DNA from 2 places in the Paenibacillus sp. P32E genome. Region 2 is predicted to be linked to the other one. Evidence: riboswitches for the same ligand, from Rfam matches in the RefSeq annotation. Region 2 holds a riboswitch; the other holds the start of a gene.
The links. A riboswitch is a leader RNA that binds a small molecule or an ion and turns the genes downstream of it on or off. The one in region 2 is predicted to bind cyclic di-AMP.

Region 1 (3,858 bases), on a different contig from region 2:
TGGTTTGTTCTCCTCGGCGACTTCGGCTTTGCCGGGCAAGGTGAACATTAAGATTACCGCAAAGGCACAGGCGGCAAAAAACAAACCGCTCATGATCCATTTCTGCATCTGCATCCGTCCCCTCCATGTAAGCTGCTTCCTACATTATACAAGAAGGTAAAGCGTTATCATAGCGTTTGTGACAAAAAAACGAATGATTTGTGCTATTTATCATAGACCATACAATAAAATAGCTTATCGCCCGTTGGAGTCCGGCGTTCATATGTATCCGTAATCGTAAAACCACTTTTTTGATAAGCACGAATGGCTCTCTGGTTCCAGGTAAGCACCTCCAGATCTATCTCGCGCTCCGGATATCGTGCCAGGGCTGCCTTGACGATGGCGCTCATGAACAGATGGCCCATGCCTTGCCCGCATAGATCAGGCCGCATACCAATTCCGAGCCGAACTACACCTTCCATCGGGAATAGCTGTGCAAAGCCACAGAGGAACCCTTGGCTGTTTACCACCGAGACGTATTGCTCACCCCGCAGCCGGGGATCGCCGAACTCAATGTCCAGAGCCTGCATTTGCTCCCAGGACATCCAGCCATAAATGTTGTACGGGGGTTTGTATACCCATTCACAAATTTCTGCAGCGTGATTAACTTCCATGGGGACAACGTAAAAAGTTACCGGAGAACTAATCATCCGCCATCCGCCTCCCTTCAGAACAAAACGTTATATCATAATTATATACAAAACGGTTCCATTTCGACGCATAAACAATATATTTTAGAAAATTACAAAAATCGCGGTTTTTTATGTTTTGCAAATAACGAGAAGGGTAAATAATTTTTATAAAGACAAAAAAACAAGCCCCCTCCAAGATTTCGGCAAAAATCCTGGATAAGAGCCTGTTCGGTTATAAAAATTACTGCTTATTGCACATCGTCATTATCTTGGGAATCGGAAGCTACCGCTTGAAAAGCATCTGTGCTCATGATTCGTTTGGCGCCAACGTAGCGGTTGACGTAGTAGCTGTCACCCAGCGAGCTGATGGTTACACCACGCTTGGAAGAAGCGTGTGCGAACTTGCCTTCACCGACATAAATGCCGACATGAGATACCCCTTTACCGGTTGTATTGAAGAATACGAGATCTCCCGGTCTAATGTTATCGCGGGATACGGCAGTGCCCATCTGGTACTGGGAACCGGACTGGTGAGGAAGGTTAATTCCTATCTTATCAAACACATACATGGTAAATCCGGAGCAATCAAACCCGTTAGTCGAAATTCCGCCCGATACGTATTTAGTGCCGACGGCTTTGTCGATAACCTGATCCATTTTAGAGTCTGCGAAAGCGCTTCCTGCTCCGATGGTAAGAATGATCGAAAAGCTGAGTAGTGCTGCTGCTAGCTTCTTCTTCAAAAGTAAATACCCCTTCCAAATGCCTACGAGGTTAGCTTAAGGGTTCGGTTGAAGGTCCCCTATGACCCCTCTGTAAATAGGAGGTCAATTCACCCAAAATCGGTTCCCCCGTTTCCCTAATTGAATAAGGAACTCGGCACCACTGTTGATTAGATTAGCTTACGGATCAAAACAATGACAAAACCTTTGTAAATCAGGTTTGAATAATTACAAAAATGTTACTATCAACTCACTGCGATAATTGTAACAAAGACAGAAGCACTTGGCAATCACTTAAAGCATATTAATACATATTTTTTGAGCCTTTTAAGAGAAAAGGGCTTGATTTACGCGAGTTCTTTACGCCGTAAGTCAGCTGCATGGAAGATCTTAATGGGGTTTTTATCAAAAAGGTGTTTCGAAACTCTAAAAAGTGTGTAAAAGGGAGAATAAGGAAAAGGGAAAACCCGGAAAATGATTACGGCAATAATCAGCTCCGGGCTCGTATAAATTACATTTAGTTGTAAAGGTGTAATGTGAGGGGATCAAGCTTCAATTAATCGTAGGCAACAGTTTTGTAGGCTGTAGTGCTCATCACTCGTTTAGCGCCAACGTAGCGGTTGGCCCAGTAAGCTTGACTCAGCGAAGTTATGGTTACACCGCGTGAGCTGGAAGATTGTGCGAATCTGCCTCCACCGACATAAATGCCGACATGGGAAACTCCCGACCCAAAGGTATTGAAGAATACCAGGTCACCTGAACGCAGGTTGTTCCGTGATACGGAAGTTCCAACGCTGAATTGAGCCTTGGACGTGCGCGGCAGGGTAAGCCCGACATTTTTAAAAACATACGAGGTAAAGCCGGAGCAATCGAAGCCGCTTGTGCTAGTGCCTCCGAATTTATAGGTGGTTCCGATGGTTTTTGCGATAACGGTATCCATCTTGGAATCGGCGAAAGCGCTACCAGCTCCGATTGTGAATACCATCACTAGTGCAAGTGCGGCTGCGGTACATTTCTTCTTAAAATTCTGACTTCTCAAAAGATGTACTCCTTCCAAGGCCTGCGAGGTTAGCTTAAGGATTCGGTAGAAGGTTCCCCTATGACCCCTCTAAAGCGAGGTCAATTCACCCAAAATATGGTTCCCCCGCTTCCCGGTGCAGGGAATTTGGCGTTTTATGCACCAGAAGAGCGACGTGTCGACAATTAGTAAACGCTTGGAATGTTAATGTGATTGAATGTGTTGCATCTTAGAGATTACAAATTTGTTACTAGTAGTACAGGCACCATTGTACCAGAGGATTTACAGTTTTGCAAATACTCTTATTCACTTTGTAATTCAAAAAAGAGTCCCGCTCCCTCAAGGAGCAGCGACTCTTTTATTATGCCGGCTGAGCGGCTTAATTATTGTGGAAATGATTTACTGGACCAAAGGTGGTATTGAGCGGCGATTCCCCACATTTTGAACAGTGTATTGGGAAGGGGGGAGAACTGCCGAAGCAGAAGTGCCGGCATCCCCGGACAAAAGATCGATGCCGCTCCGCAAGCAAGCATCATGATCAAACTCCCTGCTCCCATCACAAAAGATAATCCCGCAGAAGGAAGGATCACCTTCAGACACACCAAGAGAGAAGAGAAAGTGCCTGTACCACCCGTATACCCGAACTGCATGTACAGCAGTACTTTTCGGATGAAGAACAGATATAGCAGCCAGGCCAGAATGTAAGGCACCAGTTTCAGCAATAGCTTATAATCCAGAATTCCGCTTAACAGCAGTCTGTACATTTTGGGAAGAAGCCAATACAGCGGCAGGGCTGTAAGCACCCATTCTGCAAGACTGAACAGCATCACCGGAAGCCCATACAGACGCATACCCGGAAAAAAGAACATCCCGCGCTCCCCCTTACGCTCCTGATGGAGCTCATGGAGCAGTCCTGCGCGGATGAATGGGGAGAGCAGCAGTCTGAATGCGCTTAGCGCCAGCAGCATCCAAAGCCAGTGCTGAACACCGGAATCGGAACCCAGTGCGAGCTGGCCCTCCACATAATACAGCAGCCTGCCTATCCCGCTGCCGCCCGCATCCTGATCGGGATAACGCAGCAGTACCGGGACTACGGCGCTTTTAACGAACTTGTACATGAAATAGCCCCAGAACAGCCGGTAGATAAACAACAGAATCAGTATATAAAATTGCTCTTTCATGCTGTGCCAGCCGCGGGATATCGATCTTTTCACAATCCTTCACCTCACCAGACAAGAGTTCCGAGCAGATTTTCAATCAGGTTGGTCATGCTAAGCGTCCATCGTGAGAGCGTGTCAGGTTCCAGTTCCGCGAGTCTGAAATTATTCAGATGCTTATTCTCCAGCAGGATGGAGTGCTCGGGATCAATCTCTGCCGATATCAGCGGCGCTTTGTAGGACAGCTGAAAGGTAGTTTGCTTGTCTTTTCCATTCCAATACCGTTGAACGGT
Region 2 (3,858 bases):
GAGCGCCTCTGTAAAATTCATGCCGGTAAGCGACTGGGTCAATTCAGGAACCTGGGCCATGATTTTAGCGATATCACCGGTGATTTTATTCACCCCGGATGAAGCCCCATCCTGTGAAATCACTGTAATCTTATCGACCTTGGCCAGCGGGGAAGCGATTTTTTCAGCCAGCTCTGGCAGAACTTTTAAGAATTCCACTGTGAGTGCGGCTTGCGTAAACTGTTTGTACGCTTCGGCTTTCTTCTCCAGTGCCCCTGCTTCCGCCGCTCCAGCCAGTTGAACAATTTCTGCGTTGGCTCTCCCTTTCGCCAGCTCTGCTTCCGCTGTTGCCAGCCCCCGTTTGGTCGTGGTGGCTGCCTCTGCTTCCGCCTCAAGAATCTGCCGCTGCTTGGCGGCTTCCGCTCTCATGATCGTAGCTTGGTTCTCCGCCTCAGCAGGCTTGATCACCGTTGCCTCCAGCTCCTTCTGTCTCAGCTCAACTTCGATTTCCCGGACGGTCCGGTTCGCCTCCGCTTCCATCTGCGTGATCTTGACCTGCTCGGTAACCAGCGACTGCTTGATTTTGTTCTGCTGTAATTCGTATGCAAGATCCGCCTGTGCTTTCTTCACTTCAGTCTCCAGCTTAAAGTCCGCCTGCTTAATGTTCAATTCCTTCTCAAACTGAGATTCCTTGGCGCGGGCGGCAGTTCCTGCTTCAATGGTGGCCTGATGCGCATTAGCTTTGGCAATGGAGGATTCTTTCTCCGCCTCGGCTTGCTTGATCTGAATGTCGCGTTCCGCTTCCGCCTTGGCGATGCTGGCATCCCGCCGGATGCGCTCAATTTCCGGAACCCCCATATTGTCGATATATCCTTTGTCATCCGTAATTTTCTTAATGGTGAAGCTGACTACCTCAAGTCCCATCTTGTCGAGGTCTTCCGAGCAGGTCTCCCGCATCTTGCTGTTGATTTCGTCAGGAGTCTTGAGAATGGATTCCACTGTTAATTGTCCGATTAAGCCGCGCAAATGGCCTTCCACCGAATGCAGGATAATCGTCTCGCGGTCTTCCTCCGGCCGGTCGATAAACTGCTCACTGGCAGTCAGAATAGCGGTAGGATCGCTTTTTATCTTAATCTGAGCCACCGCCTCCAGGTTGAGCTTGATGCCTTGCTTGGAGAACATCGCCTGCGCCGGGATGACGTCGAAGCTCATCAACATCATAGAGATGGTCTTATTGTTCTGGAAGCCGGGGATGACGAATGTCCCGCCGCCCTGGACCACTCTTTTGCCGCCAAGGCCGTACACAATCATCGCCTGATTGGGCGGAACCTTTTTATAAGAGTTCACGATACTGAACAAGGCCAGCAGAATAACAACAACAATTGCCGCGATTACATACAGAATAACCATTCGGATTGACACTCCCCGTGAATTATAATTGATCGATATCCCTCTCGAAGAGGGTGACTGCCGCCATTCCTTTGTTCACCTTCAAAATAATAACCCTGTCGCCTTTATCAAGCTGCTGGCCGGATTCTGCCCGTACTCCAATGGAGCGCATGGTTCCGTGCAGTACATATTTCATTTCCCCGACCGCCCCATCCGCTGCAGGGATACTGATGTACCCGAGCTGCCCTGCCTGCTCGTAATCCAGTTCATTCATGCTGCTGTCATACCGGGTCATCACCCGGGCCAGCACCGCATACATCACACAGCCCAGAAGCAGAGCGAGCACGGTACAAATCAGCACCACTGCGAGCATCCTCATTTCGCTGAACCGGGCAAGCACGTAACCTGTACCGCCCCAGACTGTGACAAACACCATCAGAGGGAGTATGGGTACAAAGCCGGGTCCACCGGCATCGCCGCCGCCCGCATGCAGATGACCCGCCAGGCCATGCCCATGAAATCCGCCGCTGAGGAGGAGTATTAGTCCAACCCAGAAGCACACGATAAATACAGTAACGATAAGAATCCCCCCTTTGAAGCATTTATAATAGAGCATTTTAAATAACCCTTAATGTCTCTAATTATCGTTGTTATGAGATTTCTAGTTCCTTGTACAGACTGCCTTTCCTTCCTGCACACACAACAAAAAGACCACAGAAGCGGCAGGGCTCTCCGTGGTCGGTTAATCGATCATGGCGCTCATCCTCTCTCTTCGAGGCTTACGGGGTTAGCTGACGGATTCGGGCAGCGAGATTGCCCTACCCTGCCACAGCGGCTTTTCAGCACGCAGCAGGGATTCACCCCGGGTGAGCGGCAGCTGACTGTGCAAAAGCCGCATTCACCATTGGTTCCCCCGTTCCCAATTACGGAATTCAGCCATATGAGAACAGTTAACTTACATTCGGTTGTTGATTTGAATCTTACGCCTGTGGGCATTTATTGTAAAACGTCCGGGATGACAAAAGAAGCCAAAAACGCCTCCCCTCCGCGAATGAAGGCGCATTCTTTGGTTTCACTCTTATTCGGCCGATGATTTGCTCACTGTTGCTCCATTTCTCGCAAGCTGTCCCAATCGTCCAAAGCCAAGGCCGCACGCACTATAAACCTTAGGCGCTTACGGTGTTGGCAGCAGCCGGGAAATTCTACGGAGTGAGAAAGGTTACGCTTGGCCGTGCGTCAAATGACGGAACCGGAAAGTGTATTTGGACAACTGCAACCGGGGCTTCCGGCGATTTCTACTTCGCGGTATGGAGAAAGTGACGCTTGAGGTAGGATGGCTTTCCCTTACCCATAATCTGCTAAAGCAAGCCACCCATGACCAAAAAAACAGAGCAGCGATCCTTCAATAACAGGAGAATCGCTGCTCTGCTCACTTTTTGTGGTTTTAAGAATGAAGAGAACTGCCTTCCGCCATAGAAAATCCACTTTTGGGCCAGCCCCTTTTTTTCGGAGAACCGGCATTAGTTAAGTGAATCCAACAGCGTCTTCAATTGCGGGTTGAGCTTCAGCGCATTCAGGATGATCTGCAGAGCTTCTGCGCGTGTGGCGTTGCTCTTAGCATCAAATTTCCCATCTGCTTTGCCGTTTATGATACCAGCTTGTGCTTCAGCTTTGATCTCGTTTGCTGCATAGGAACCCTTCAGGTCATTGAAATTGCCTTTGGTGGTGTCCTTCGTTACGTTGTTAAGGTTTAAGATGCGGGACAAAAGGATAACCATTTCCTCGCGGGTGATTGTTTTATCTGGCTTGAACGTAACATCCTCGTAGCCGCTGATAACCCCTGCCTCTGCAAGCTTCTCGATGGCGCCTTTCGCCCAGTGACTGCCAACGTCCTTAAATGCAACACCAGTATTGTTGCCGCTTTTGATATCGAATACCCGACTCAGAATCACTGCAAATTCAGCGCGCGTAATCTCACCATCCGGCTTGAACGTACCATCGTTGTAACCTTCAATCACATGGAGCTTTACGAAAGTATCGATAGTTTTTTCGGCCCAGTGCCCTTTCGTATCAGCAAGTTCAACCTTAACATTAGATTTCTTAGCTTCCTCTACCTTGGACTCGAAAGCATTAACTAAGTTTATTACATTAACAATGCCGCTATTGAATACATCAACCTCTTGTTTCGTAGGTCCAGGTGTCACTGTTGGCGTTATACTGTCCGCCGGCGGACCACCCGGTGATGGTAACCTTGATACATCCTCCCGATTCACAGTTACCATATACGTATTGCCAGTACCGTCTGGGGCCATTACGCTAATCTGAATCAGGTTCGCGCCCACCTGTAAGTTGTTGGCTCTATAGGTATACATATTGCCCGTTAGGGAACTGTACACGGCTCCCGAAACGGTAAACGTCGCATGGGAATCCGCTGTGGTAAAAGAAAGATTGCTGCTTGAAACCGAATTAGCTACATCATTCACGTTATAT

Region 1: linked by a shared signal. The riboswitch ahead of A3848_RS21840 (C40 family peptidase) and the one ahead of A3848_RS07635 (NfeD family membrane protein) in region 2 are both predicted to bind cyclic di-AMP.

What each region holds. Positions count from the first base shown of each region.
Region 1 is NZ_LVYY01000026.1:16,462-20,319, forward strand. Features, by position in the region: gene A3848_RS21830 (c-type cytochrome) at 1-108, opposite strand, end outside; gene A3848_RS21835 (GNAT family N-acetyltransferase) at 204-689, opposite strand; gene A3848_RS21840 (C40 family peptidase) at 920-1,411, opposite strand; cyclic di-AMP (ydaO/yuaA leader) riboswitch at 1,417-1,560, opposite strand; gene A3848_RS21845 (C40 family peptidase) at 1,947-2,375, opposite strand; cyclic di-AMP (ydaO/yuaA leader) riboswitch at 2,433-2,571, opposite strand; gene A3848_RS21850 (hypothetical protein) at 2,792-3,589, opposite strand; gene A3848_RS21855 (M1 family metallopeptidase) at 3,634-3,858, opposite strand, start outside.
Region 2 is NZ_LVYY01000006.1:158,981-162,838, reverse strand. Features, by position in the region: gene A3848_RS07640 (flotillin family protein) at 1-1,389, opposite strand, end outside; gene A3848_RS07635 (NfeD family membrane protein) at 1,412-1,984, opposite strand; cyclic di-AMP (ydaO/yuaA leader) riboswitch at 2,130-2,316, opposite strand; partial or broken gene A3848_RS33545 (transposase) at 2,559-2,777, shown strand; gene A3848_RS32820 (InlB B-repeat-containing protein) at 2,889-3,858, opposite strand, start outside.